3 regions of the Paenibacillus sp. J31P316 genome follow, and region 3 is predicted to be linked to each of the others. Evidence: predicted binding sites of a transcription regulator. Region 3 holds the regulator's gene; each other region holds the start of a gene.
The links. Region 3 encodes Rex, which represses fermentation and respiration genes when NADH is low (regulators of the CRP and FNR family bind a similar motif). Its sites were predicted from a motif close to TTGTGAAATATTTCACAA; they were not measured.

Region 1: the regulator Rex is predicted to act here: its motif matches at 4,964-4,981, upstream of nadA (quinolinate synthase NadA).
Region 2: the regulator Rex is predicted to act here: its motif matches at 5,590-5,607, upstream of AC0YNU_RS28975 (DUF1641 domain-containing protein).

What each region holds. Positions count from the first base shown of each region.
Region 1 covers NZ_JBWDNI010000026.1:35,784-45,862, reverse strand. Annotated here, with positions in the region: gene hslO (Hsp33 family molecular chaperone HslO) at 1-633, opposite strand, end outside; gene AC0YNU_RS32045 (type III pantothenate kinase) at 686-1,453, opposite strand; gene nadC (carboxylating nicotinate-nucleotide diphosphorylase) at 1,450-2,346, opposite strand; gene nadB (L-aspartate oxidase) at 2,339-3,958, opposite strand; gene nadA (quinolinate synthase NadA) at 3,999-4,937, opposite strand; gene ftsH (ATP-dependent zinc metalloprotease FtsH) at 5,343-7,361, opposite strand; gene hpt (hypoxanthine phosphoribosyltransferase) at 7,465-8,004, opposite strand; gene tilS (tRNA lysidine(34) synthetase TilS) at 8,073-9,527, opposite strand; gene AC0YNU_RS32010 (serine/threonine protein kinase) at 9,634-10,079, opposite strand, start outside.
Region 2 covers NZ_JBWDNI010000019.1:2,472-12,550, reverse strand. Annotated here, with positions in the region: gene AC0YNU_RS29020 (RNA polymerase sigma factor) at 1-47, shown strand, start outside; gene AC0YNU_RS29015 (YciI family protein) at 345-791, shown strand; gene AC0YNU_RS29010 (VOC family protein) at 906-1,313, shown strand; gene AC0YNU_RS29005 (DUF1801 domain-containing protein) at 1,336-1,677, shown strand; gene AC0YNU_RS29000 (aldo/keto reductase) at 1,825-2,742, opposite strand; gene AC0YNU_RS28995 (MATE family efflux transporter) at 3,148-4,518, shown strand; gene AC0YNU_RS28990 (hypothetical protein) at 4,563-4,880, opposite strand; gene AC0YNU_RS28985 (type 1 glutamine amidotransferase) at 4,770-5,186, shown strand; gene AC0YNU_RS28980 (hypothetical protein) at 5,156-5,329, shown strand; gene AC0YNU_RS28975 (DUF1641 domain-containing protein) at 5,749-6,180, shown strand; gene AC0YNU_RS28970 (NAD(P)/FAD-dependent oxidoreductase) at 6,240-7,418, shown strand; gene AC0YNU_RS28965 (hypothetical protein) at 7,780-10,079, opposite strand, start outside.
Region 3 covers NZ_JBWDNI010000002.1:898,243-908,321, forward strand. Annotated here, with positions in the region: gene AC0YNU_RS09465 (amidohydrolase) at 1-1,126, opposite strand, end outside; gene AC0YNU_RS09470 (redox-sensing transcriptional repressor Rex) at 1,107-1,766, opposite strand; gene dinG (ATP-dependent DNA helicase DinG) at 1,763-4,672, opposite strand; gene AC0YNU_RS09480 (hypothetical protein) at 4,843-5,607, opposite strand; gene panD (aspartate 1-decarboxylase) at 5,742-6,125, opposite strand; gene panC (pantoate--beta-alanine ligase) at 6,076-7,008, opposite strand; gene panB (3-methyl-2-oxobutanoate hydroxymethyltransferase) at 7,005-7,949, opposite strand; gene AC0YNU_RS09500 (biotin--[acetyl-CoA-carboxylase] ligase) at 8,480-9,469, opposite strand; gene AC0YNU_RS09505 (CCA tRNA nucleotidyltransferase) at 9,495-10,079, opposite strand, start outside.

The DNA.
Region 1 (10,079 bases), on a different contig from region 3:
CAGCGCCGAGATCGGCGGCAGTCCCGCAATCGCAGTCTCCAGCCGCGTAATTCCTTCTTCGGTCATACCCGGTAAGACTTGTACGATAAAGCCCCCTGCCGTGATCACGCGGCCGTATTCATCTACGAGGACACTAAGTCCGACTACGGACGGCGTCTGTTCCGAGGTGGCGAAATAATACGTGAAGTCTTCCGCGAGCTCGCCCGAAACGATCGGCGTGCTTCCACGGTAGGGCTCTTTCAGACCTAAGTCTTTAATGATATGGATATAGCCGGTGCTACCCACAGCGCCTGCCACGTCCAGCTTGCCCAGTGCATTGCTTGGCAGCTGCACTTCCGGGTTATCCACATAACCGCGGACCTCGCCGTTTGCGTTGGCATCGACCACGATTTGACCGACAGGGCCGTCGCCTTTGACTTGAATCGTCAGTTTCTCCTTGCCTTTCAACATGGCCCCCATCATTGCGCCCGCCGTGGCAGTGCGCCCAAGAGCAGCCGTCGTTGTCGGCATCGTTTGGTGACGTCTGCGCAGTTCCTCGACCAGCTCCGTCGTTTGGACGGCAAATACGCGCAGTTGACCGTTCCATGCTGTACCTCGAACAAGATAATCGTGTTTCAATGCATCCTTTGCCATAGTAGTGATGGCCTCCTTACTCCTTGCATTTCTCTATTTAGACGAAATGTTTCTAATCTTGGTTGCGTTCATATATCATGCGAAGTCCTTCTAATGTGAGCAGCGGATCGACTTCCTCGATCGTTTCCGATTCCGCGGCGATCAGATCAGCCAAACCGCCGGTTGCGATTACCCGCGGATTAACGTTGAATTCTTTGCGAATCCGGTAGACGATGCCATCCACCTGACCTGCATAGCCGAAAATAATTCCAGCCTGCATGGAGGTAGTCGGATTCCGACCGATGACGCTCTTCGGCTTCACCAGCTCGATCCGCGGCAGCTTGGCGGCGCGTTGATACAGCGCCTCCGTCGAGATGCCGATACCCGGCACGATCGCGCCGCCCAAATAATTGCTGTTCGCATCGATATAATCGAACGTCGTAGCCGTTCCGAAATCGACGACGATGAGCGGCGATCCGTATTTCTCAATGCCTGCTACGGCGTTGACGATCCGGTCGGCACCTACCTCGCGCGGGTTCTCGTAACGGATATTCAGCCCGGTCTTAATGCCTGGACCGACGACAAGCGGCGTTTTACGCATATATTTCTGGCACAGCTGCTCCAGCGTGCGCATCAGCGGAGGCACGACGGAGGAAATGATAACGCCTTGAATTTGATCCAGCCTCACGCCCGCGATTTGGAACAGATTATGAATCATAATCCCGTACTCGTCCACGGTCGCCGAGCGATTGGTGCTGAGGCGCCAATGATATACAAGCTTACGCCCTTCGTAGATGCCGAGCACAATGTTCGTGTTGCCTACGTCGACGACAACGATCAAGCGGTAGCGCCACCTTTCTTCCCATGGAGGTCCAGACTGATGTCCAAGGATTGGAACGAATAGGTAAGTCCGCCGACGGAAATCACATCAACCCCGCATTCCGCGATCGCACGGACGGTATCCAGTCGGACATTGCCCGATGCTTCGACGATCACATGGGCAGCACGAGCCTTAATGATCGCGGAGGCTTCGCGCATTCGGTCATGCGGCATATTATCGAGCATGATAATATCGGCGCCGCATGCGAGCGCTTCTTCTACCTGCTCCAGCGACTCTGTCTCGACTTCGATCTTCATCGTATGGGGAATCGCGTGACGCGCGGCGTTCACGGCGCCGGTAATGCCCCCGGAGCCTTTGATATGATTGTCCTTGATCATCACGGCATCGTAGAGACCAAACCGGTGGTTGAAGCCGCCACCGACTCGTACTGCGTATTTCTCCAGCTGGCGATGCCCCGGCGTTGTCTTGCGCGTGTCGACCAACCGCGTCGGAAGCCCTTCCAGCGCATCGACAAACGCGCGCGTCTTCGTAGCGATGCCGGACATCCGCTGCATCAAATTCAGCGCAAGACGTTCGCCGGTCAAAATGCTGTGCGTGCTGCCCTCGACTTCGGCAATCACGTCGCCTTTCGTGACTTTGTCGCCGTCAGCCGCTAGCGGACGAAATTCAAGCGACGCATCGACGACTTCAAACACGAGGCGCGCGATCGGAATACCAGCTAGTATGCCTGTTTCCTTCACATGAATAACCGCACTCGACCGACTTCCAACAGGAATCGTCGCCCAGCTCGTAATATCGCCCGAACCTATATCTTCCGCAAGCCATGCCCGGATCTGCGCGCGCGCCGTCTCCGCGCTAATGCCGCCGGGCGTTCCCGCCATAATCTCAAACATCTTCAATCCGCTCCTCTGTTAGGCCGTGATCGCGATTGAGCACGACATGTTTACGCCACACCAGATCGTCCCGTTCCGGAAAATCTTCGCGGCTATGTCCTCCGCGGCTCTCTTCGCGAATCGCGGCGGCGTTCGTGGTCAGCATCGCGCAGGTCAACAAATTGGCGAATTCATATTCCTCGCGCTTGGTAATCACCGTCCGGAAAATGGAATTGAGCCGGCCCAGCTCCTCCGCCCCTTTACTGAGACCGCTGGCACTTCGGCGAAAACCCGCATAACGCACCATAATCTTCTGCAGCTTTAGCCGTTTCTCCACGACCGCCTGAATCGGAGCCTCGCTCCGCTCCAGCGAATCCATATGCAGACGAACGTCTTGCTCCTCAAGCGGAGCAAGCGAATTAATCCGCTCCACGATCCGGCGCCCGAATACGATCGCCTCCGACAGCGAGTTGCTCGCAAGCCGATTCGCCCCGTGAACGCCCGTCGACGAGCACTCTCCGCAGGCAAACAGCCGGGACAAGTTCGTTTCGCCGTGCAGATCCGTTTTCACTCCGCCCATCATATAATGCGCCGCAGGTGCAACCGGAATCCAGTCCGTCGTCAAATCCAATCCGTAACTCAAGCAATATTCATAGATATTCGGAAAACGGTGACGGACCATATCCGCGGATTCATGCGTCACGTCCAAATAGACGAACGGCGACTTCGTTTCTTCCATCTCGGTTACGATGGCGCGCGCCACGACATCGCGAGGAGCAAGCTCAAGCTGCTCATGGTACTTCTCCATGAACCGCTCGCCTCTAATATTGCGCAGCACGGCGCCTTCGCCGCGGACGGCTTCCGAGATCAAGAATCGCGGAGCCCCCGGGTAACAGAGCGAGGTTGGATGAAACTGAACGAATTCCATATCCCGGATATCGGCGCCGGCGCGGTATGCCATGGCGATGCCGTCGCCTGTTGCGACTTCCGGATTGGTCGTATAACGGTAGAGCTGACCGGTTCCGCCAGAGCAGAGAACCGTCGCTTTGCCGCGCACGATCATACGCTGACCGTCCGGTTTCTGAACCAGTGCGCCCACGCATACTTGTCCGTCCGTAATCAAATCAATGACAAAATGATCGTCCCACACATCGATGCGGGGATTAGCCACCGCTTTCTCCGACAGTGCACGAACGATCTCGAATCCGGTAGCATCGCCATTCGCATGCAAAATACGCCGCTGACTATGCGCCCCTTCTTTGGTTAAAGCGAATTCGCCATTCTCGACATCAAACTGCGTGCCCATCTTCACCAGATCCTGAACGCCCATCGTGCCTTCATGCACCAAAACGTTCACGGCTTCGACGGAACAGAGCCCTGCCCCGGCAATCAGCGTATCCTGACGATGATAAGCCGGGGAATCGTCCTCCGAGATAACGGCAGCAACGCCGCCTTGCGCATAACGCGTGTTGCTGTCGAGCAGCGACTTCTTCGTAATCATCAGGACGTCATTGTCCTCGCTTGCTTTAATCGCGGTAAAAAGACCGGCGATGCCGGCCCCGATGACAATGACGTCTTTATAAATAACCGGCAGCTTTTCCAGCTGCACATCGACGAGGTAACGTGGAATCATATTCGATGCTTTCCTCTCTTCGGAAAGTAGGCCCCGCATCTTATTTCACCTGCAGCATGCGTTCCAAGGATAGACGAGCCTTGCTGGCAACGTCTTCAGGGACATAAATCTGCGGCTGCATCGTCTCCAAGCATTTCACAAGCTTCTTCAAGTTGTTGACTTTCATGTTCGGGCACACCAAGTACTTGGTTGCAAAATGGAACGTCTTGTTCGGGCTGTCCAGGCGGAGCTGGTATCCCGTGCCGTCCTCCGTGCCGACGATGAATTCTTGGCAATCCGATTCCTTGCAATATTTAATGATCGCGGTCGTACTGCCGACAAAATCGCCGAGCTCCACGACTTCCGGACGGCATTCCGGATGCACGACAAACTGCGCATTCGGGTATTTCGCCTTCATTTCTTCGACGTCTTTCACCGTCAGCATGTCATGCGTGTTGCAATAGCCTTCCCAGATGATCATTTTCTTGTCCGTTAACTGTTGGACGTAATGGCCCAAATTCTTGTCAGGCACCCAAATGATTTCATCGGAATCGACGGAGTTCACGACGCGCACCGCATTGGCGGACGTACAGCAAATATCGGTTTCCGCTTTGATCTCGGCAGAGGAGTTAATGTAGGTGACCACTTTCGCGTTCGGGTGCTGCGCTTTCAGCTTGCGCAAGCCATCCACGTTGACCATATCCGCCATTGGGCAGCCGGCTCGTTCATCCGGAATGATAACGGTTTTGTTCGGAGCCAGAATCTTCGCGCTCTCGCCCATAAAATGAACGCCGCAAAATACGATGACGTCGGCATCGGTTTCGGCTGCTTTCTGCGCAAGCAGGAAAGAGTCTCCCCGGAAATCGGCCACCTCTTGAATTTCGTCCCGTTGATAATAATGCGCGAGTATGATGGCGTTACGTTCTTTCTTCAGCTGCATCAAACGTTCCCTCAGTTCGCGGTTTTGCTCCGCTTTCCGCTCGAGAGCTAATGCTTCCATGGCTACTTCTCCTCTTTTCACTAACTTTGTGAACAGATGCACAAACTCTGACAAAATAAATCGGCCCATTCGCCCTTTCACCTGTTTGTGCAGCTATATAATCGAGAATTGCAAGCTTGAACGTGACGGCTGCCGTTAGCATGCCCCCGCCTTCAAACCCTTGATTCACAGTCGGCGTTACAAGTGATTAACATTTAATTTACACAAGGCGCGGTATGCTGTCAACTCATAAAAGCGGCCGTTTTGGCCGTTATCGGCAGGTGAGGACGGATTTGAAACGCACGGGTCCCCCAGGCTTGATTCTTCTCGACTGCATGCCGTTCCATTGCCAAAATCGCGTCTTGCGCATAAAAAAACTGCCCACCGCAGTAAATTCTGCGATGGACAGCTTCGCCGTGCCCTAACTTACGATTGTTTCGAACCGTCGTCGTTGCCGCTGTCCGGATCGATTGGAGGGGCGAGATCGCCGGCTTCCTTCGATTGAATGCGCACTTTCACGCCGCCGATCGTATCGATGATCGGCTCGCCTTTCGGCTCATCGGTTACAGGGGAAGGCGACGAACCGCTTTCTCCCTCTCCGCCTCCGTTGATAGAACCGCTCTCGATCAGGCGCTTGATTTGCTCGATCTCGAGTGTTTCTTCCGTAAGCAAGGTTTGCGCAATGAGATGCACTTCCTTGCTCTTCTCGGTAAGCAGCTTCTTCGCTCGTGCATAACATTCTTGGATAATCGACTGCATCTCCTGGTCAATCTCATAGGCAATGGCATCGGAGTAATTCTGTTCGTGTCCGATATCGCGGCCCAAGAATACTTGGCCTTGCGAGCTGCCGAATTGCATAGGTCCGAGCTTGTCGCTCATGCCGTATTCCATGATCATGGCGCGTACGATGCTCGTCGCTTGCTTGAAGTCGCTGTAAGCGCCGGTGCCGATTTCGCCGATGAAGACTTCTTCGGCCACGCGTCCGCCAAGCAAACCAGTGATTTTATCGAGTAATTCCTGTTTGGTTGCCAGCATGCGGTCGCCATCTTTTGGAAGCATGATGACATAGCCGCCTGCTTTACCCCGAGGAATGATCGTAACTTTGTGCACTTGATCGGCATGCTCCAGGAAGTAGCCGACGATCGTATGACCAGCTTCGTGGTAGGCGACGATCCGCTTCTCGCGGTCGCTGACGACACGGCTGCGTTTCTCCGTACCGACAATGACGCGATCGATGGCATCGTCCACTTCCAACATGCCGATGTCTTTCTTGTTGCGGCGGGCTGCCAGGAGAGCTGCCTCGTTAAGCAGGTTCTCTAGATCCGCGCCGGTAAAGCCTGTCGTACGTTTGGCAACGACGTCGAGCTTCACGTCGCGCGTCAGCGGTTTGTTGCGCGAATGCACTTTCAGTACCGCTTCGCGGCCTTTCACGTCCGGACGGTCAACCGTGATTTGACGGTCAAAGCGTCCTGGGCGAAGAAGCGCCGGATCCAGAATGTCCGGACGGTTCGTTGCCGCTACGATGATGATGCCTTCGTTCGCGCCGAAGCCGTCCATTTCGACGAGGAGCTGATTGAGCGTTTGCTCGCGCTCGTCATGTCCCCCGCCTAGTCCGGCTCCACGCTGACGACCGACGGCGTCGATCTCATCGATAAAGATAATACAAGGCGCGTTCTTCTTCGCGTTCTCGAACAGGTCACGCACGCGGGATGCGCCGACACCGACGAACATTTCCACGAAATCGGAACCGGAGATGCTGAAGAACGGCACGCCCGCTTCGCCCGCAACTGCGCGAGCAAGGAGCGTTTTACCGGTACCCGGAGGGCCGTTCAGCAAGACACCCTTCGGAATTCTTGCCCCGACGGCCGCGAATTTACGCGGATCCTTGAGGAATTCGACCACTTCGACGAGTTCCTGTTTCTCTTCGTCGGCGCCTGCCACGTCCTCGAACGTGACGCGCTTCTTCTCTTCGTTATATAACCTCGCACGGCTCTTGCCGAAGTTCATGACTTTGCCGCCGCCGCCTTGAGCTTGATTAATAAGGAAGAAGAACAGGATGAAGATGATCACGAACGGAATGATCGACGTCAGGAAGGTCAGCCAAATGCTTTGGCCCTCCATCGGCTTGCTCTTGATTTGGAATCCGTTCTTGGCCTGCGCATCGTAAACTTCCTTGACGACAAACTCTTCAACGTTGGAGTGGGTGTAGAATTGAGCAGAGTCTGCCCCCTCCGGCTTGGTCTTGTACTCACCTGTAATTAAGTACGAATACCCGTCGAATTGGTACGCCAGCTCAGCGACGTTATTGTTCTGAAGCTCCGTCCTAAATTGGTCATAGGTAAGCTCCGTGCTGGAATCGTTTTGGCTGCTGATAAATTGGAAGATCCCGACGGTCACCAAAAAAATAATCAAATAAAAGCCAGTATTGCGGATGATCCGATTCATCCCCTACCTCCTCTCAAGACGCAAAAAATAAGTTGACCTTGCACGAGAAGCCCCCGGGTGCGGGAGCCTCTAACAAGGCGGGATTGCATCCATGTCTGCCTCATTACTTCTCGTAAACCTCGGGCTTCAAGATGCCGATAAACGGCAAATTGCGGTAGTGCTCCGCATAATCAAGCCCGTAACCGACGACGAACGCGTCAGGAAGAACAAAGCCTTTATGGTCCGCTTCCAACTCCACCTTGCGGCCCGCCGGCTTATCGAACAGCGTAACAAGCGTGATGGATTTGGCATTGCGGCGCTCGAGCACGTCAATGAGGTAGCTGAGCGTAAGCCCGCTGTCGATAATATCCTCGACAATGAGCACGTCGCGACCCTGCACCGAAGCGTCGAGGTCCTTGATGATTTTGACGACGCCGCTCGTCTTGGTCGATTGACCGTAACTGGACACCGCCATAAAATCGATCTCAAGCGGAATCGTAATGGTCTTCACCAAATCCGCCATAAAAATAAATGCGCCCTTGAGCACGCAGATAACAAGCGGGTTGCGCCCTTCAAACTCACGGCTGATGGTTTCGCCAAGCTCTTGTACCTTCTGCTGAATTTGGTCTGCGTCGTAAAGCACTTCTTGAATGTCGTTCAGCAACTCGGGCCCTCCTAAATGTTTCTTGCCTATACTATGAATGGTTCCGCGCATCTTATTCGGACAATTGGTCAACCGTTAAAATCCGACGCAAACCGCGCTTTCATGCGCATGACGCGTTTTGTCGAATCCGTGATTTGAGCCAGTGCCGATCTGCGAATGCCTGGAATCCATAGCACAAATCCATTGGCGTCGACAACAATCGGCAACACCTCGCGACGCGAGGGAGCAACGCGATCATCAACGAACATATCTTGTACTTTTTTGGTGCCGTTTAAACCAAGCACCGCCATGCGGTCCCCGGGCTGCCGGTTACGAATCGTGAGCGGATAATGAATCAGATCGGCGTCGAACAGTGCTTCAAGCCGGTTGCCCGGTCTGCGTGCGGCTGATCCTGCCATGGCTTCAAACGTCAATTGCCCTTCTGCTTCTGGCAGCTTCAAGGTTGTTACGCCCGCTGTCACCGCATAAGCGTAGCCGCTTGAGGAGGATGATCTCTCTCCCGCAACGGAACGGACAAACAGCAAATTGTCGTACTCACGAATGAACCGGATACCGCCGCCCGCATCTAGGCTCCACGTCGCGGCCGCGCGCTCAGAGGCCGCAAACCGTATCGTTTCTACGCTGTCGAATGAGGAGGGATCCGTTTCCAAGCCAATATAGTTCAATATTAGTTTAATCAATCTCCTTTGTAAAGCGACGTGCAAACCGAGCAGCGCTTTGCGGTTCAATTGGCATCCTTCGCGGTGCGGCAGGACATAGCGTTCGTAAACCGCCCTCGTTTCTTGAGCCAGCCAGTCGTCCTCGGCGGCTGCAAGCTCTGCCAATCGGGCGAGTGACTGCGGCAATTGCGGGTTATGCGCCGACAGGTACGGCAGGATATCCAACCGGACAAGGTTGCGAAAATAGTGCTTCTGCCCGTTGCTGCTGTCATGACTGTACGGAATAGCCCACAAATCGCAGTAGCGCAGGATGTCTGCCTTGTATTTACGCAAAAGCGGCCGAATAAGTTCCACGTTTTTTTCGGATCTGGAAATCGGGATGCCGGCAAGCCCGGCAAGTCCGGTTCCGCGTATGATTCGCATGAGGACAGTTTCAGCCTGATCGTCGGCATGATGGGCAAGCGCAATCCGGGATGCGCCATATGTATGGGCGACGCCATGAAGGAAGCCGTACCGCTTCTCCCGCGAAGCGGCTTGGCTGTTCATGTTGGATTCTTCTATATAAGCCGGCATATCGATAAAGGTAGATTCGCAGGGGATACCGAGCTCGGCGGCGTATCGCCGAACGATTTCCCCTTCTCTCGCGGACTCCTCGCCCCGGAATCCATGATCGAGATGGGCGGCTACCAGCGACAGCTGCTCCGGTTCGGCCAGACGGTGAAGCAGATGCAGCAGCGCCAAGGAGTCCGGTCCGCCGGAGACCGCCACCACGACCGTATCGCCCGCCGACCAAAGCTTTTCTTCTCTGGCAAGCTCTATCAGCTCGCCAAGCCATTCATCCACTTCTTTCATTCCTTCCTGCACGGCTACTCTTCCAGCTAGCCGTCTCCGCCTAAGCGATTAACGTCAAAGCAACGGACGCGACAACGGATGCGAACGCATCAAGACGCGAACTGCGCGAAGGAATCCGTTACAGTCCTGAACGAAGCAGCCAATAGACCGTGGTGGCCAGCACGACCGCCGATGCGGCGAACAAGCCCTTCATCCAGCGCGGGGCCGGCGCACCCGGTCCGCTCCGCTCGCGGCTCGGCCGATGCATCCACTGCTGCCAGGCGGCCGCCGCTTCGCGCGCGTTACCGAATTCCCCATAGAACGCCTTGCGCAGCCAGCCGCTCATCGGCTTCAACTGCGGGCTCGTCGCCGCAAGCTTCGCCAGTTCTTCCTGCGTTCGCGTCTGAGGCAGCAGTCCAGCCGACAGCTGGGCAAGTCTGCGGCCTTCGTGCAGCTGCAGGCAAAGGACAGCAAAAGAGAATAGGTCGTAGCTCGCATTGGCCGTGCGCGATCCGGCGTTCCAATAACCGCGGTCATAAATTTCCGTAAACTGTCGAACGCCTTTGCCGAATGCAGTCGCGCCGC
Region 2 (10,079 bases), on a different contig from region 3:
GCGAGCAGGCGCTGCTGCTGAAGCGTGCCGCCGAGTGCGGCGGGTGAACACGCTGCGGTGCTGATCCACTCCGGAGCGGAGCGATACGGCTTGGGTAACACGCAATACACTGTTTACATTGACCTGCTGCATGCCGCGCCCGCGTAATCCGGGGCGCGGCATTTTTTTATGGCGATCTGAATTGTGCTGACCCGAATACACCAAACAAGAATTTCTCTCGTCCATGTCGATTCCGTCCTTTCCCGTTCGTCGATGAATCAGATGGGCATGAAGGAGGCAGCTGAAGGAGGCAGCCAAGGCTGCCGATCCGAATGACCGGTCCGATCGACGAATGGGGGATTGCCATGAGGTTTATGTTGTTGTTTAAAGCGACGGGACACTCTGAAGCCGGCATCGAGCGGGGGGACGACTACGACTCCGCGATGACATCCTATCGCGAAGCGATCGCCGGGGCCGGCGTGCTGCTTGCGGAAGAACGGCTGCTGCCGAGCGCCAGCGGCGTGAGAATTTCGTATCCGGCTTCCGGCGCCGCGCCGGAGGTGACGGCGGGGCCTTTTGCCCCCGAGACCGAACCGGTAGCGCGCTGCATGCTGATCGACGTCCGTTCGGTGGACGAAGCGATAGCCTGGGCCTTTCGCATGCCGAATCCAAGCGGCTGCGGAGCGCGCGTCATCGAAGTCCGAGAAGTAGCCGAGGACGAATTCGCGCTGCGCAACTTGCGATCGCTGGTCTTGACGGCCGATCTTGCGGATGGGATCGCGAGATTCAGACAACGATCATTCTTTTTTTAATAAAAGATGAAATCTTTTCCGGCAACCGTCGATCTGCGATTCAGCCGTTCGTCGTAAGAGTAGAACCAACGAAAACGAATCCTACCCAAACCAAAACGAGAGAGGTTGTTGAACATGGGAGCACAATTAACGGCGTACATTATATCGGCGAATGCAAGAGAGCAGGCAGGGTTTTATGCGCAGGCACTGGGCGGGGAGATTCTGTCTACGATGACGTTCGGGCAGATGCCCGGCGCGCCGGAAGAGATGGCGGATAAAGTCATGCACTTGGCGATGACGGTGGCGGGCGGCAATGCGCTCTTCTTCTCCGACTATACGCCGGTCGAGTATACGCGCAGCATCTCGTTATCGTTGTCGTACGACGAAGAAGCGGAGGCTCGCGATGCGTTCGCCGCGCTGAGCACCGGGGGCGAAGTGAAGTTTCCGTTAGCCCTGCAGCCATGGGGCGCGTATTACGGCGAAGTGCTGGACAAGTTCGGCATCAGCTGGCAGATCGTGAAGCAGCTGGCGTCCAACGAATAGCAAACCAAGAGGAGCGATGAAGATGAACCAGGAAGTGACGGATTTTATCGGCGCCGTGAAGGAGCCTTGGCAGCATGAGCTTTGCGCGGGCCTGCGCGAAGTCGTGCACGGAGCGGTGCCTGAGGTGACGGAGCGCATCCAGTACAAGAAGCCGCATTTCCTCAAGAACGGCAAATACGCCGCCGTGATCAGCACGTCGAAGGATGCGGTCAGCTTCACGATTTTCAACGCGGAAGGGCTCTCGCTACCGGACGGCCTGTTCGACGGTCCGCCGGAGCGTAAGACGATCAAGCTGAAGAAAGGCCAAACGTTCGATGCGGCGCAGCTGTCCTCGCTCGTCGGTCAGGCGTCGTCGACGCTGTAGGTGCGCAGGCTGTAGGTGCGCAGCTGTGGGTTCGTAGGACAAGATACGATGAAAAGCGAAAAGGGCAGCTCGCCGGTCATGAAGATGACCGGATGAGCTGCCCTTTTTTCAATCACAGTAGAACTTGTCCGAAGCGCGATTCGCCGCTTATGGCAGAATGTTGCCCGCTGCGCGGTAGATGGCGTACCATTCTTCGCGCGTCAGGTGGATGTCGCTCGCGCGGATGCAATCTTTGATCCGCTCGATGCTCATCGTGCCTGTGACCGGCTGCATCTTCGCCGGGTGGCGAAGCAGCCAAGCGATGGCGATCGTCGTGTTGCTGACGTCGTATTTCTTGGCAACCTCGTCGATCTGCGCGTTCAGCTCAGGGAATTTCGGGTTGTCCAGGAAGACGCCCTCGAAGAAGCCAAATTGGAACGGCGACCACGGTTGAATCGTGATGTCATGCAGTCTGCAGTAATCCAGAATGCTGCCGTCGCGGTTAATGGCGGACTCGTTCACCATGTTCACGTTGACGCCGTTCGAGATCATGTTGGCGTTCGTGATGCTAAGCTGCAGCTGGTTCGCGACGATCGGCTGCTTCACGAATTTCTTCAGCAGCGCGATTTGGTTCGGGTTTTGGTTGGATACGCCGAAGTGGCGAACTTTGCCCGAGCTTTCCAGCTTATCGAATGCTTCCGCGACTTCCTCCGGCTCCACCAGCGCATCCGGACGGTGCAGCAGCAGGATGTCGAGGTAGTCGGTTCTCAGACGCTGGAGGATTTTATCGACGGACTCCAGGATATGCTCCTTGGAGAAGTCGAACTGTCCTTGGCGAATGCCGCATTTGGACTGCAAAATGATTTTTTCGCGCACAGCGTCGCTCATATGGATGGCGTCCGCGAAAATTTCCTCGCATTTTCCGCCGCCGTAAATATCGGCATGATCAAAGAAGTTCGCGCCTTCCTCAAGCGCGGTTTGGACGAAACGCTCCGCGCCGGCTTTATCCAGCGAATTGATGCGCATGCAGCCGACCGCGACTACGGGTACCTCCAAATTGCTGGTTCCGAGCTTCATCGTTCTCATGATAACAATGCCTCCTGTTCATTCAAAAAGATGGTTTTGGCCTGTGGCCGGATCGTGTAATCAAGCATGAATACGCTATGTATCCCTTAAAGATTGTGACATACTACACGTCCCGTTTCAAGGCGGCGGAGGGCCTGAAAAAAATGAAATTATGATTGAGTTTATCGCTTCTCCCCCAACTTGTCTTCCGGATCGCTCCAGTTCGGCGCGGACCGCGCCAGGAACATTGCCAGCAAACGACCGCCCCGATTCTGTCGATCTTTGCTATAATAGGTTCTACAATCGACGTTGTTTCGATGATGTAAAGACGCTGTCCTACCGATTGAATGAGTGCCGCCAAGAAGGCGGAGGCTTCACCAAATCCGACAAAAAGAATGTGATGACGTGGTTCAACCGGCCTACCGAATCCGGAAGCAGACCATCCTTGCGAAAATCCAAGCTGGCGTATCGGTCGACGATTACCGCCGGCTTCTTGCGCTGTTTCTCCCTATTTTGATCGACCAGGCGTTCATCGTTTGCCTCAGTCTGGTGAACACGGCGATGATCAGCTCCGCGGGCGTATCGGCGATCAGCGCGGTCAATATGGTCGACTCGCTTAATATTTTTCTGATCAGCGTCTTCGTAGCCGTATCGACAGGCGGTACGGTCATCGTCGCGCAATATAAAGGGAGCGGGAACGGCCTGATGGTGTCCAAGGCGGCCGCCAGCTCCGTCGCGTCCGTGTCGCTGTTCGCGCTCGGCATCAGCCTGGCGATGATCGCGGCCCACGGTCCGGCGCTCCATCTGCTGTTCGGGTCGGCGGCGCCTGACGTTTTCGCCAATGCGAAGACGTACTTCATCGGCAGTTGCTCGTCCTTTGCCGGCATCGCGATGGTGGAGGCGGTGTGCGGCGCGCTGCGGGGCATCGGGCGTTCGCGGGCGTCGCTCGTCCTTTCCCTGATCATGAACCTCTCGTACGTGCTGCTGAACATCTTGTTCATCAACGTGCTGGACATGGGCGTGCTCGGCATGAGCATCGCGGTGAACGTGGCGCGGTACGGGGCCGCGGCGTTCGCGCTGTACTATCTCGTCAAAATGGATACGAACCTGCATCTGCGTATCAAGGATATCGTCGCCGTCAATCTCGCCATGCTGAAGAAGATATTGTACGTCGGGCTGCCGTTCGCGGCCGAGCAGATGTTTTTCAACGGCGGAAAAATCGTGACGCAAATTTTCATCGTTCATATGGGCACCAACGCCATCGCGGTTAACGCCATCGGCGGCTCCTTTGCCGGGCTGCTCCAAATTCCGTCCGCCGCGCTGTCGCTTACGGCAATTACGGTCATCGGGCAGTGCATGGGGCGGCAGAACGTCGAGGAAGCCCGGCGATATACGCGCTTATTCCTATGGATATCGTCCTTATTCCTGCTCATTACGGCGCTTATTATATTGCCGCTGTTCCATCCGCTCGTGAGCCTGTTCCACCCGCCGGACGAAATCGTGCACGACATCTTCCTGATCGTGCTTATCAATGCCATCGCCCAAGTGCCGCTCTGGTCGGCCAGCTTCATCATGCCGTCGGCGCTGCGGGCTTCGGGCGATTCGAAATTCACGTCGATCGTATCGCTGCTGTCCATGTGGCTGTTCCGGATCGTGCTCGGGTATACGCTCGGCATCGTGCTGGACGGCGGCATCGTCGGCGTCTGGCTGGCGATGAACATCGAATGGGGCGTGCGCGGGGCGATCTTCCTGTGGCGCTTCCGAGGGAAGAAGTGGTATCAGCATCGATTGATCTAATGACTGCGGCAAGCGAATGATTCACTGCTATACGGTCTTAGACTCTAATGAACTGAAAATAACGTGGCGGAACGATGGAGGAACTGCGGATGAAGATTCTGGTATTCAAACATTTTTCCTTCGATGACGAGAGTGCCATTGCGGCTTGGGCCGAGGCGAATGGCCATGCGCTTGAAGTGCTCGATCCTGCCGAACCAGTAGCATGGCCAGCGGTTGGAACATTCGATCTGCTTGTCGTTCTGGGCGGTCCCATGAGCGTATATGAAGAAGAGAAGCATCCATGGCTGTCCGGCGAGAAGCGTTTCCTCCGAGCCTGCATCGACGAGGGTATGCCGGTGCTCGGCATTTGCCTTGGCGCTCAAATGCTGTCCGAGGTATTGGGGGGCACCGTGTACCGCAGCGAGAGGAAGGAGATCGGCTGGCATGCCGTGCGGCGGACGGAGGAGTGGCATTCATGCTTCGACGGTATACCGCCTGCGTTCGTCAGCTTCCAATGGCATGGCGACACTTTACGCTGCCGCCGGGCGCGGTACGGCTCGCCTCCTCCGAAGCTAATCTCAATCAGGCATTCGCGTACGGAGATTCGGTGCTGGCGCTGCAATTTCATCTCGAGACGACGCCGGCCTGCATCGACACGATGCTTGAGACGTGGGTCGGCGAGCTTGTAGATGCGCCGTTCATTCAGCCGGCAGCCGAGATCACGGAACAGATCGAACGAAGCGCCGCGTCGCACGCGATGCTGGCGGATATTCTAGACCGCTTGGCGGCGACAGGCAAAGGTCAGTCGGGGCAAGCGGCGCGCCTGGCGTGAACGCGCAGACACGGAGAATTGGTGAAATGCCGTTCGCATTCATTATTGAAGCAGAGGAAGAATAAGCCCGGATTGGGGGCGTTTTCATCGTGCCCGGCGCCGGTAACCTGCATGGTTGCTGCGCTGGGCAATTTTTCTTTGCATGATTAATTATTTTTATTGTGACAATAAAAATAATTTTATAAATAACCTATAGTCGAGCCGACCAAAAAGCGATACAGTAGAGGAAGAAGAAAGGCTGCTTTCATCCTCGAAGCGTCTTGTGATTTATTTCACATTTCTCCCTTTTTTGCGATGGAATGCTTTACCGCGTTGCTCGTTTAATGGGATTAAGCCTGGCCTGCCGTCCATCGGCGGCAAGGGGGTTCATCTTGCAAGATGATCGCAGCTGAGTGACTACATCTGAAGGAGGCAATACAATGAGTGAAACAATGGTAACGAACCTGGAGCAGCAGGATTCCGCATCGGCTCTTGCAAAATCGGACGTGCTTGATCAACTGCTGAAGCCGGAAGTGCAAGAAGCGCTGACGCAGCTGGTGGATCAACTGCCGAAACTGTCCGAAATGATGAGCTTAATGACGAAAACGTACGAATTGGCGCAAAAGGTCGCTTCAGACCGCGTCCTGATCCAAGACACGGTAGGCGGCATTCAAGAAGTCGTTAAACCGCTGACGGAGAAAGTAAAAGGCTACGCATCCGCAGCAATCGAAGCAAGCGACCGTGCAGAGAGCAGCGAGAACGTCATCGGCCTGTTCGGCATGATTAAGCTGATGAAAGATCCAGAATTGCAAAAGATGCTTCGTTTCGGCCAAGCGTACCTCGACATCCTGGGCGAAAGAAAAAAAGGCTAAACGACCGAACCGATATCGACGAATCATCATACTAAGCGAAGCACGGAGGATGAGATCCCATGAGAAAAGAAATACTGATTCTAGGCGGCGGCTACGGCGGCTTGCTGAGCGCGCTGTCCGCACGTCAGCATCTGTCGACCGAAGAAGCGGGCATCACGATCATTAACCGCGTCGGCTCACACCAAATCATTACGGAGCTTCACCGTCTTGCCGCTGGCAACGTAGCCGAGAAAGCCGTTGCTTTGCCGCTTGAGAAGCTGCTGAAAGGCAAATCCATCAATGTCGTCGTTGGCGAAGTACAAACGATCGACGTTGCAGGCAAGAAAGTCGCTTTGAACGACGGTTCCTCGTACCGTTACGATAACCTGGTGCTTGCACTGGGCAGCGAAACGAACTACTTCGGCATCCCGGGCCTGCAAGAAAACAGCCTGACGCTGAAATCCGTCCATGACGCTAACCGCGTATTTAACCATGTGAAAGACCGCATCAAGGCTTATGCGGCAAGCAAAAACAAAGCAGACGCTACGTTCATCATCGGCGGCGGCGGTTTGACCGGCGTCGAGCTGGTGGGCGAGCTTGCCGACGAGCTTCCGGGCATCTGCCGTGAATACGGCGTTAACTTCGCGGACGTTTCGATCTCGCTGGTCGAAGCTATGCCTACGATCCTGCCGATCTTCTCGCCTGAGCTGATCCAGCGCGCGGTTGCGAGCTTGGAAGCACGCGGCGTAGAATTCCTGACAGGTCTTGCGATCACGGAAGTGAACGGCAACGTCGTTACGCTGAAGGACGGCAGAACGATCGAGACGAATACGCTTGTATGGACAGGCGGCGTTCAAGGCAGCACGCTCGTAGGCAACAGCGGCGTAGAAGTTAACCGCGGCCGTGCAACGGTCAACGAGTTCCTGCAATCGACTTCGCACCCTGAGGTATTCCTGGCTGGCGACTGCGCAGTCGTATTCGCTCCGGAAGGTCGTCCATACCCGCCGACTGCCCAACTGGCATGGCAAATGGGCGAGCTTGCGGGCGCAAACATCGCGGCATCGTACAAAGGCGCTGCAATGGGCACGTTCAACCCGGTATTCTCCGGCACGCTGGCAAGCCTTGGCCGTAAAGACGGCATCGGCGCGATCGGCGAAAGCGGCATCGAGCTGAAAGGCACGCCTGCTTCCTTGATGAAGAAAGCAAGTAATGCCCGCTACCTGTCGCATATCAACGGCTTGTTCTCGCTCGCTTACTAAGCCAAGTTAGGCGTTAAGCGCAGTTGGAACCTGTTCCGCGAATTATAGGACAGACAACGACCAGCCCCGGCTCTTATTGAGCCGGGGCTGGTTGGCGTTCGATTCGATAGCTGACTTCGATTACTGGCATCACACGTGGGGGCTGTGAATAGAGCCAGCTAGTTACGTGAAATTGCGTCCACTTATCAACATAGTTATGCACAGTGCTAACAAGCGTAGAATCAAGGAAAATCGTCAATACAACAATTTTTATACACATATCCACAGGTAAATTTGTACACAAGTGGACAGCTGATTCCAGCCTGAGAGGCCTGTTTTCTGGCTGCGGGGAATTGACCGTCTCCGAACAAGCTGCGTCCGCTTATTCTTCTTCTTCGTTAATCAGAATCGTGACCGGATTGGACTGCACGACGCCCGGTACGCGCTGTCCGTTCGGCGCGACGTATTCGAACGTCAGGCTTGCCGTATTGACCGCGAGCAGATTGTGCGGCTCGCGGACGGCTGTCGCTTCGAATGTAACGGAGACAGCGCTCTTCGGCGCAATGAATCCGATCAGGATGCCGAGCGCCGGATTCGCTCCGGGCACGGGACTGCCGCCGACCGTCACGCTGTTCGGCACGAATTCGAGTCCTTCCGGCACGACATCGAGCAGCGTGGCTCGGTCGAACGGCGTCGTTCCCGGATTCGATACGGCGACGGTGAAGACGACCTTGCTGCCGACGAGCGCTTCGGTCACGTTGGCGGACTTGACGATCGTCGGCGGCGCGAGCACGGGGACCGTGACGGGATTCGTGAATACTCGTTCCGCGAAGATGCGGCCATCGCGGAGGATGAAATCCAGCAGGATGTTGCCTTGGTTGACCAGTACCCCGGAAGGGGGATAGAATTCGACTCTCAGCTGGAAGGTGACGAGGTTCGTGATGTCCGGCAGCACCGTGCCAAGAACGGTGCCCGTATAGCGGTTGGCGCCTGGGACCGACTGGCCGTTCAACGTGACGCTGTTCTCGACGAAGGACGTTCCTTCCGGGAGGATATCGAACCAGGTGGCCAGGGCATTGAAGTTGCCGTTGTTGGTGACCGTCGTCGTGTATTGAATGACGTCCCCTACGAAGGCGAACGGCTGAAGCGCGGCTTTGACAGCGACAACCATCGGCTGCGACACTCTCACGCGAACCGTATTGGACATGGCCGACTGTCCGATGCCTCCGCTGGTGTACGTGACGGTCGCGAAGTCGTCGATGATGCCCTGCGGCGGCGGATCCGATATGATCAGCACGTCGAACGTGACGGTGACCGACCCTCCTGCCGGAACGGTGCCGATGTTAACGCCGGTCCTGATGCTGCCTGCGACCGGGACGCCGTTCACACGCACGCTGCCCGCGACGAATTCTCCGCCCTCGGTTGCGGTATCGGAGACGATCGTGTTCAGCGAATCCGCGATGCCGATATTGCTCACGACGACGGTATAGGTGATGGTGTCGCCGATCAGGACGGAATTGCTCGATACGCTCTTCTCGGCAAGGAGCATGAACTGCGGATTGCGCACTTCGACGATGTTGGACGTCGTGCTGCCGGACAGCGGCGGCCGTCCCGGCGGCGTGTACGCAAAAGTGGCATTCGCTTGGTTGATATAGAATTGGGTCGGCGACGGCGCGTTAATCTGCACGTCATAGGAGACGACGATGGTGCCGCCCGGAGGGATAGGGCCAATGGGAATGCCGGTCAGCGGACTTATTCCAGGCGTTAATACGCCATCGATTCGGACCGAGTTCGGCACGAAAGAACCGAACGCGTACAGCGGGTCGAAGATGACGGCGCTAAGAGCGATATTGCCCGTATTGAGGGCGGATACCGAATAATTGACGACGTCCCCGACGTTCGCGATCGCGACGCCGGCGCGCTTCACGAGCGTAAGGCCCGGCGCCACGACGGGGATCGTAACCTGATTGGAATTCGAAGACTGCGTCACCGAGCCGGATGTGAACGTCACCGTCGCTTGGTCCGTCAGCACGGCCGGATCCGGGAGGAACTCAACGACGATCTGGAACGTGACGAGCACGGTTGCCCCGGGCGCGAGCGTGCCGATCGGAATGCCCGTCAGGGGATTCGCGCCCGGAACGGGAATGCCGCCGACCGTGACGCTGCCCGGCACGAAGGCGGAGCCGGTCGGGATATTATCCGTTAAGCTTACCGCCGTCAACGCGGAGGCGTTGTTGTTCGTCACGTTGACCGTGTATTGGACGACGTCGCCGACGACCGCGCTAGGCAGATTAGCAGACTTGACCGGCGTGAGCATCGGCGAAGATACCGGGATCAGAACCTCGTTGGAAGGGATGAAACCGGGAATGTTGCGGCCGTCGGGCAGCATGGCCACGAATGCCGTTCCGAATCGATTGCGAACGAGGTTCTCCGGCGGTATGGAGGTGACGAGCAGCTGATATTGAATGGTGGTCGTCTGAACGAGATTCAGAATGCCGACATTGATGCCGAGAAGCGGGCTGTCGCTCGGCTGGCTGACGCCGTTGACGATTACGGAGCCGAGCACGAAGAGCGTTCCCGGCGGAAGCGGATCCGTTACGACGCCGGACACGTCGATGTTGCCGACGTTCGTGACCGTAAGCGTATACGTGATCGTATCCCCGACGAGGGCATTCGTTAGAT
Region 3 (10,079 bases):
AGTGCGGCTGCTCGGCGTCGATCGCGATGAAGTCGGCCTTCATGCCTTCCTTCAGCTTGCCGATCCGGTCTTCCTGCCAGATGGCGCGCGCGCCATGGACAGTTCCGAGCTTGAGCGCTTCCCATGCCGGGACCGCCGTCGGATCGCCGGAGATGCCTTTATGAATGAGAGCCGCCAGGCGGATCTCGTCGAATAGATCCAGGTTATTGTTGCTTGCCGCGCTGTCGGTTCCGAGCGATACGGTGACGCCCGCTTCAAGCATTGCGGGTACGCGAGCGATACCGCTCGCCAGCTTCAAGTTGCTCGCCGGGTTATGCGACACGCTGACGCCGCGTTCGGCAAGCAGCGCGATCTCCTCGTCCGTCAAATGCACGGCGTGAGCGACCAGCGCAGGGCGCGAGAAGAAACCGAGCTTATCCAGGTGCTCTACGGGCCGGCAGCCGTAATCGCCCACGTTCTGCTGCACTTCCGCCGCCGATTCGGACATATGCGTATGCAGCGGTACGTCCAGCTCATGGGCAGCTTCCACGATGCGCGCGATATAATCAGGCGGGCATGTGTACGGAGCATGCGGGGACAGCATCGTCCGAATGCGTCCGTTGGCACGGCCGTTCCAATCCCGAGCGAACTGTTTCGCTTCCTCTAGCTTGGCTGTTTGAACATCCGGCGGGCACAGGCCGATAACGCCTCGCGTCAATAGACCCCGCATGCCCGATTGTTCGACCACTTCCGCTACGATGTGCATCCGATCGTACATGTCGACGAAGGTCGTCGTGCCGGAACGGAGCATTTCGCTGACGGCCAGCGCCGTTCCCCAGCGCGCGTCTTCGTCCGTGTACTTGCCTTCCATCGGCCACATCTTCTGCTCCAGCCAGACTTGGAGCGCTTCATCGTCGGAATAGCCGCGAAGCAGCGACATCGCCGCATGTCCGTGCGTATTGATGAGTCCGGGCATAAACACAAGACCTTGCCCGTCGATGATGCGCGCGCCTTCCGGAGCCGGTTCCGGCAAGTCTTCGCTCAAATACAGAATGGTATCGCCCTCGACGACCATATGCCCCTTCAATACGGGACGATCATCATCCATGGTGACGAAGGTGCCGCCTTTAATCCAAATCCGATTCATTGTCGCTCTCTTCTCCTTCTTCGTCCAAATAATATGCCAAGCTCATCAGCTGGGACGTGAAATTCGCATAGTGGATGCGCACTTGATCCTGAACGCGCAGAATCGTCGGTGCGAAATTCAAAATGCCGTCGATGCCCGCTTCGACGAATTGGTCCGCTACATGCTGCGCTTCGGTCGCAGGTACGGTGATGATGCCGATGCGGATATGCCGCTCGAGAATCGTTTCCTTCAGCTTATCCATCGGCATCACGGTCAAACCGTTTATGGTCGTGCCGATCATCGAAGGATGAACGTCGAAGACGGCGGTGATTTTCATATTGTCTTTCAAGTACATATTGTAGTTGCACAGAGCGCGGCCCAAATTCCCCGCTCCGACCAGGGCAACGTTAAGCGGCTGGTCGAGCTTGAGGATTTGCCTGATTTTCTCGATCAAATACGTGACGTCGTACCCGATGCCTTTCCGGCCGAAATCCCCGAAATACGCAAGGTCCTTACGAATTTGAGCGGGATTCAGGTCCAGCCTGTTGCCAAGCTCCTGCGATGAAACCGTCTGCACATCCCGCATGCTCAAGTCGTTCAAGACTTGCAAGTACACGGGAAGCCTGCGAACGACCGCTTCGGATATTTTCATCGGTTTCATGCTTCTACTCCTCCTTCGCTTGGTGACAGCCATTCATGCATGCGCGGTACGATTTGGTCCAAATGCATCGTTTCGATCTTAGGCCCCGGCAGGGAGTACAGAAAATATTTGCCATAATACGTTTCGATAACACGAGTATCGTAAATAAGGACGATTCCGCGGTCTTTCCCTGTTCGTACAAGTCTTCCGAAGCCTTGCTTGAATCGAATTACAGCCTGCGGCACGGACAGCTTCATGAATGGATTCTGCTTCTGCTCCTGCAGCAATTCCGATTTCGCCTCGACGAGCGGATGATTCGGCGGCTGGAATGGCAGACGTACGATGGCGAGGCAGGTCAACGCGTCTCCCGGTATATCCACGCCTTCCCAAAAGCTGCTCGTTCCGAGAAGCACGGAAGCCGTCTGCTGTTGGAATCTGCGAGTAAGCTTGCTGCGGTTGCTGCTGTCGATCCCTTGCCCGAGCACGGTAATGGCATGCTGCGCTAATGCTTCTTTGAGTGGATCATATACTTGTTTCAGCATCCTGTATGAGGTGAACAGCACAAGCATTCGGCCTTTGGTTTCGATGGCCGCTTCCGTCAGCGACTTGACGAGCATTTCATTGAATAGCGGATCGCCGGCTGCACCCTTGAGCACCGGGATATTGCGCGGAATGATGACGAGCGCCTGATCGCGATAGTTGAACGGCGAGGGCAGCTGAACCGTCTTCAGCCTTCCGGCTTCCTCTTCGCCAGCCAAGCCGAGCTGCTCGCAGGCATACTGGAAGGACTTCTGTACCGACAACGTCGCGGACGTCATGATGACGCTTCGCTTCGTTTCGAAGAAATACGTTCGCAGCTGATTGCTGACGTCCGCGGGTACCGCGTACAGCTGCACCGATTTGGAACGGGAATTGCTATTGGCTTCAAGCCAATAAACCGTATCGGTCCGATCCGCCTTGATAAACTGACGCAGGTCATCCCTGGCCCGCGCCAGATCCTTGACCGTACCGCTCAAATCGGTGACGAGCGCGGCAATGGCCGGATCGTCGATCTCTTCTTTCACCGCGGCGAACACTTTGTCGAGCGGACGGATGATTTGACTCAAATAGCCGTGAACCGCTTCTTCGATCAATTGCGCTTCCTTCCACAGCTCCGGAAGCTTGCCGCCGCGCAGGCGCAGCACGTATTGTCCCGATTCGCCGCCTTGACTGTCCGCGGAGGCCGCAGCGTTTCGGAACGTGCCGTTACCGCTGCCGCTGGTCGCGAATCCGTATAACAGTTCGAACAACCGCTCCCATTCATCCCGAAGCTCGCCGAAGACCGGAACGACCTCGTCGATCTCTTCGCGCCATTTCTGCGTCTTCTCCAGATTCTCGTGAGCCAATCTGCTGTTCAGCGCAATCAATTGGCCGTTACGGGCATCCTTGCACAATCGGAAGACGGGCTGCTGAATGGAATAATACGACAGCTGCGTTCCCAGATGCTTGCCCGCGACTTCCTCTAGATGATGCGCTTCATCCAAGATTAGATGCTCATAGCCCGGCAGCAGACGATGATCGGCGCGTATATCGGTGAACAGCATGGAGTGATTCGTGATCACGACGTCTGCGATGTTCGCTTCCTGCTTCGCGCGGTGATAGTAGCAGCGTTTAAACCACGGACAGCTGCGATTCAAGCAAGAGTCGGCGTCGCTTGAGACCGCGCTCCAGAAGTCTGAGCCCCGGTTGCCGAAGTTAAGCTCCTCTTGGTCGCCATGCTCCGTCTCGCTAAGCCATACGACCATCTGCGACGCCGTGATCCGATCCTCGGCCGGCGCTTGAAAATCCCTCGTATTCACTTTGCCTTCGAATTTGCGCAGGCACAAATAATTGCCGCGTCCCTTGAAGATCGCGGCTTTGAACGGATAAGGCATGACGGCGAGCAGCAAAGGCAAATCCCTTGAACGGAGCTGCTCCTGCAAATTGATCGTATGCGTGCTTACGACTATCTTCTTATTATGCTGGACACCATAGAAGAGAGCCGGAATGAGATAGCCGAGCGATTTTCCCGTGCCGGTACCGGCTTCGATCAATAGATGCCGCTCTTCGTCGAAGGCGTCGATGACTTCCTGAAACATCATATTCTGCGGTTCCCGCTCTTCGTAGCCGGATACGACGGCAGCGATTTCGGATTTAATATGAGCAAGGAACGACGGGAATGTCCAATCGGACACCGAAGAGGCTTGCTCTTCTTCGCTGCGCGGATGCTGTTCCTCCGTCCAATCGCCTGCTTTCATGGCAAATTGACGGAAATACGTATAGGCATCGACATCAATCGAAGTTTGCATTTCCTTCTTCAGCGCGAATTCGGACATGAACCAGCCCAAATCATCGATATCGTCGCCGAGCAATTGCATCAACCGCTGCAACGTCAGAAGCGGAAGACTCTCCAGCTTGCGGCAGCACGCGGTGAACAGCTCCGCCGTTGCAAGGGCGTCGCTGTCCGCGCGATGATGCTGATCGTGCTCGATGCCGAACAGTTCCGTTACGGCGCCGAGCTGATAGGTCGTCAGTGTCGGATATAAGATGCGCAGCAGATCGATCGTATCCAAACGTCGGCCATCGAAGGCCATATAGCCGCAGCGGTCAAGCGCCGCATTCAGGAAGCCGGCGTCGAAGGCGACGTTATGGGCAACGAGTACGGAATCGCTTAACAACGGTACGATCTCGAGCAGCACTTCTTCCAGCTCCGGCGCGTTCACCACCATCGATTCATCGATGCCGGTCAGCCCCGTAATGAAAGCCGGGATCGGAATGCTCGGCTTCACGAACGAGCTGTATATCCGCGCAACCTTCAGTTCCTCATCCAGAAGGACAAGACCAACCTGTATAATTTCATCGCCGGCACCGTGGCCGGTCGTCTCCAAATCCAGTACGGCATAGTTCATCCGGTACTTATCCTCCCCAATAATGAAGAAACGGCTGCCGCTAGTATACCATGCGGCAACACGTTTCTCCCCGTCTTGCACGTCGATTCGGAAACGAACGATTCGGGAAGACCGCCAGATCCTCCCTATTCGTCCCTAACCGCAGCGCAGGGCGGTGCTCCCATTGCCCGCTACAGCTGCCCGCTCCCAAAATACAGCGATAATTGACCCGCATGCTGCTCGCATGATTTCATATTCGCCAGCGGGTCTGTAAAATTCGGATCGGCCTCATGCGCCCTGGCGAAATACGTCGCCGCTTGCTCCAGGTTCATGCGGACCGCTTGAATGCAGCCTAGCGCGTTCAGTCCGAGCGCTCTCCACTTCGGATGCTCCGTCACTTCCACCAACAGTTGAAAATGCCGCTGCGCCTCTTGCCACTCCTGCAGATGCATGAAGGTCATGCCCAGAAATAATCGTGCCTGGTTATCGTCAGGTGATAGAGAAACGGCGGTTTGGAAATGTTTGGCCGCATCGCGGAACATGAACAACTTGAAATATCCCTGCCCCTTCGACATCGACCGGCACAGATCTTCGGCCGTTTCCCATTCTTCCTTCTCTTCACTTATCGCAGGCGCAGCGTCAACCGGTTTTGCCTGCGGCGCTTTAGGAACCGCTGAAATGATCTTCGGATATCCCACGGCGGCTTGCGCTTGCGAATGCGGCAGAGCTCCGTTCGAAATCCCGGATTTGGGTTTGAAGCTCTGCTGCTGCAAGTCACGGAAATCGGCCATCTGTTCTTCGAATTGCAGCCATTCCTCAATAAATTGATCGCTGAAATGCTTCAATTTGGCTAGCTGCTCGTCGAGTCGTTTGCGTTCGGTGTCGTTGGCATGCGGATAATGAATCATAATGTCATGAAGAATATCTTGCATCGTTGCAAATACATGCTTAAACATGGTGCGCACCCGCCTTCACGCCGTAGTCGTAGAGAATGAAGCGATTTGTTATGCTCATTCTTTGCCCGGGCATCGCTTTTCATACTCCATCCCAACCGTTTCACAGCGCTGGTATTACGGTATGACGGGGCGTTTTACATAATTGTTGCATGCACTTCTTCGTTCATGATCTGAACCGGTTTGTTGGCGGCATCCAAAATAACGACTTTCGGCTTGTAGGTACGCGCTTCCTCCTCGGTCATGACGCCGTAAGCGATAATAATGACGTTATCCCCGGGCTGCACCAGTCTTGCGGCCGCGCCGTTCAAGCAAATGACGCCGGTGCCGCGCGGTCCCGTGATGACGTAAGTTTCCAGCCGCGCGCCGTTATGGTTGTTGACGATTTGGACTTTCTCATTCGGCCAAATATCCGCCATTTCCATCAAATCCTCATCGATGGTAATGCTGCCGACGTAATTCAAGTTCGCTTCAGTGACTGTAGCTCGGTGAAGCTTGGATTTCATCATGGTTCTGAACATTCGAGTCACCTCCGGTCGGTTGAAATAATCGGTTGTCGATCAAGCGCGTGCTGCCGAATTTGACGGCAAGCGCGAGTATAAGCTGGTCACCGCGTTCTGCCAACTTCATGTCAGGGTCCAACGGCTGCAAGGATGGGTAATGCAGCAGTTCCACATAGTCGATATCGGCGAGCGGCGCGGTAAGAATATTGGCGGACGCCGAGGCAATCAGCTTTCCTGCCGTCATCTCCGGCGCTTGAATCAGCTCTCCTGCGTGCTGAAGCGTCTCGGACAGGATAAGTGCCTGCTTGCGCTGCTCCGGGTTCAGATAGACGTTTCGGGAGCTCATCGCAAGACCGTCCGGCTCGCGTACGGTCTCGCAAGGAATAATGTCCACCGGTATGTTAAGGTCATTCACCATTTGCTGAATTACGGCCACTTGCTGCGCGTCTTTCATGCCGAAGTAAGCACGATCAGGTTGAATCAAATTGAAGAGCTTGCTGACCACCGTTCCGACACCGTCAAAATGCCCGGGTCTGGAAGCGCCGCATAGCGATTCCGTCACTTCGCTGATCAGTACTCTCGTCAGCGGTTTGGTCGGGTACATTTCCTTGACGGACGGTGCGAATAGCACAGCAACGCCGTTCTTCTCCGCTAGCGCGGCATCGCGCTCCAGATCGCGCGGATACCGGTCGAAATCCTCGTTCGGTCCGAATTGAAGCGGATTAACGAAGACGGATACGACGGTGAATTCGCACTCGCTGCCTGCACGCCGCATCAAGCTCGCATGCCCTTCATGCAGATAACCCATGGTCGGCACTAAGCCGATGAAACCATTCGGCGATTTGCTTCGCTGACGTGCAAGCGCGGCTTTCAGCTCGCTTATTGTCGTACAAATCATCATGATGAACTGCCTCCTTTGACGTGAGCCGGAGACGTAGAGCCATTCTCTTGCTGCTTCTGTTTCTGCTTCTGGGAAGCGGTTGAAGCATCGGCTTCCTGTCCGCCCCCGTACAGCTTCCGCAATACTTCCTGTTCCATCGGAAACGCATGGGACTGCGATGGAAACGCGCGGGTTTTCACGTCGCTGACGTAAGCGCCGATGGCCGTGCGAATCGTCGTTGCCAAATCCGCATACGTCTTGACGAAGCGCTTCTCATAATACGGCGATGCGTATTGCAATATATCATGATAGACAAGCACTTGACCGTCGCAGCCGCGGCCCGCCCCAATCCCGATCGTCGGGATGCTCAAGGCCGAAGTAATGGCTTCCGCGAGCGGCTCGGTTACAAGCTCCAGCACGATGGCGAACGCACCTGCCGCTTCGAGCGCCTTCGCGTCGTCGATGAGCTGCTGCGCTTCCTTCTCCAGCTTGCCCTGTACCTTATATCCGCCGAGCTGATGCACCGATTGCGGCGTCAGCCCGATATGTCCCATTACGGGTATGCCGGCCCGGACCAACGCAGATACTTCATCCGCGATGTCCGCTCCGCCTTCTAGCTTAACGGCATGCGCGTAGCCTTCCTGCAGCAGTCTCGCCGCATTCCGCAGCGTCGTTTCTTTGCCGAGACGGTACGTCATGAATGGCAAATCAGCGACGATGAACGTGTTTCCGGCTCCGCGGGCGACCGATCTTGTGTGGTAAACCATATCGTCTAACGTAACGGGAATCGTCGTATCGTAGCCTAATACGACATTGCCGAGCGAATCCCCGACGAGAATGATGTCGATTTCAGCTTCCTCCGCCAATTTGGCGGATGGATAATCATAGGCGGTAAGCATCGAGATGGGCTCGCCGTTCTGCTTCATTTTTTTGAGCTTCGTAATGGTCAGCGCTTGTTTCATGGGTTTCGTCCTCCTGACATGGGATGGGCGTCCGCGAGGTTCGTCATGCCTAGTTTAAGCTTTCACGATCGGCGTTCGTCCTATGTGATCAACACAAAAAAACCTTCTAGCCGCCGCTAAAAAGGTTCCGATCAAGGTGAAACGACGCTGCCCACCGGCTGGCGGCGCACGCAGTTTCATTCCGATGAAATACAAGCAAGTATAAAATAAATTATACATTCTCATATTTCCACAAAGGAACATCCTGGCCAAGGTGAACCGGCTGTCGCCTTAATCGCAGCGAAGCGGCTGGTATCACTCCGGAGAAATACAAGATCCGTACGATTACTTATACGTCCTTGTATCATAAAGCGGGCTTCCTTCTGTCTCGGTCCCTGACGGCTCAGAGCAGAATGCGCACTGCCTTTCAAACGACGGTCATCGCCATACCCGTAATCGAGGGTGCGGTTCGCGGACGCGATACCGCCCCGCTAACGAGCATGGTTATTAAGGCGAGTATATCAAAAAAACGGTCTTTCGTCTATGAACGCTTACCCAGGCGGGGGCACCTGATCCGCGGAAAACAATGGAACGACCGTGCCGTCGTCCTTCCTGACGAGCAGCGCTCCCTGTTCATTGAGCCCGATCGGCATTGCTATCGTCTCGGCTCCGCCGATGATGAGACGGGTCGGCTTGTGGAGCGTTACGGACAATGCTTCCCACAACGTTTGGATAGGCGCGAAGCCTTCCCGTTGATAGATCGCGTACAATTGCTGATATTGCGAGAAGAAGCCGGCGATGACTTCGCTTCTGTCCAGCGGCTTGCCCAGCTCGATTTGAAGCGAGGTGGCGATATCAAGCAGCTCCGGCGGATAATCCTCCGCCGTCAGGTTCACGCTGATGCCGACGCCGGCGATCACGTAACGCAGCCGTTCTTCTTCAGCCGTCGATTCCAGCAGGATGCCGCTGATTTTCTTGCCTGCGATCAAGAGATCGTTCGGCCATTTGATCCCGATATCAAGCGGCGCCGCGATCGCGCGAAGCGCACGGCATAAGGCAACGGCCGTCAATAACGTCAGCTGAGGGGCAAAATGAATCGGCATGCCCGGACGAAGCACGAAGCTCATCCAGATGCCCTTGCCGGACGGCGACACCCATTTGCGCCCCATTCGACCGCGGCCGTTCGTTTGCAGCTCCGCAATGACCAGCGTCCCATCGGGAGCGCCGTCTTCTGCCAGGCGCTGCGCAATGTTCTGCGTCGAGTCCACCTCGTCGAAGAGCCGAAGGCCGCTGATCATCGTGACGTTCTTCTCCTGCAGCTTCAATCCGAGCTCCTGCGCTGTCAGCTTGGAAGGACGGCCGACTAATCGGTACCCGAGCCTCCGTGACGCTTCAATGCGATAACCCGCAGCTTCCAGCTTCTTGATCTGCTTCCATACCGCCGTTCGGCTGATTTGCAGCTCTTGGCTAAGCAGCTCGCCAGATAGGTACTCTTCGCTGCCCTGCTGCTCCAGCAGCTCAAGAATGCGCTGATTATTCATGGCCTATACACCTCGATTCGTACGGCTAAACTTCGTTCATCTCCAATAAAACGGCCGCTTTGGCCATGAGCGGACCCTTCTCGTTCGTTACCTGGCCTATTGCAACCGCTTCAAGCAGCTGCTGAAGCAGCTGACCAAGCCATGGTCCCGGCTGCAAATCCGCCATCTTCAACAGTTCTTTGCCTTTGACGGCCAAATCCTTGATTGATCCGGCGGGCATCGATTGTAGCGCATTATATAGGAGCTCTATGTAAGCGTCGACCTTCACAGGCTGTTCATTAGCTTTCGCGCGATCGGTTAGCAAGGAAGGTACCGCAATCGCAATATCGCACCAGCTCTTCGCGGCAGGTTGACCGAACCGTAAAACGGTCAATATCCAGTGGCGATGCTCTTCTGCCGTCAATTCTGGAAAGGAGGGAATCTCACTCTCCCGCATATTCATAAAACGCGGAGCCATCGCCTCATGAACGCCGAGTACGGCTGTCAGACGCTCGCTTCTAGCGGTCGCATATTTGAGCAAGCCGAACAGTTCGACGGCTTGTCCGGCTTGAAGTCCTAGTGCTACGCATGCAGCGGCCCAGCGATCCTCGTTGTCGGACAACCTATTCAG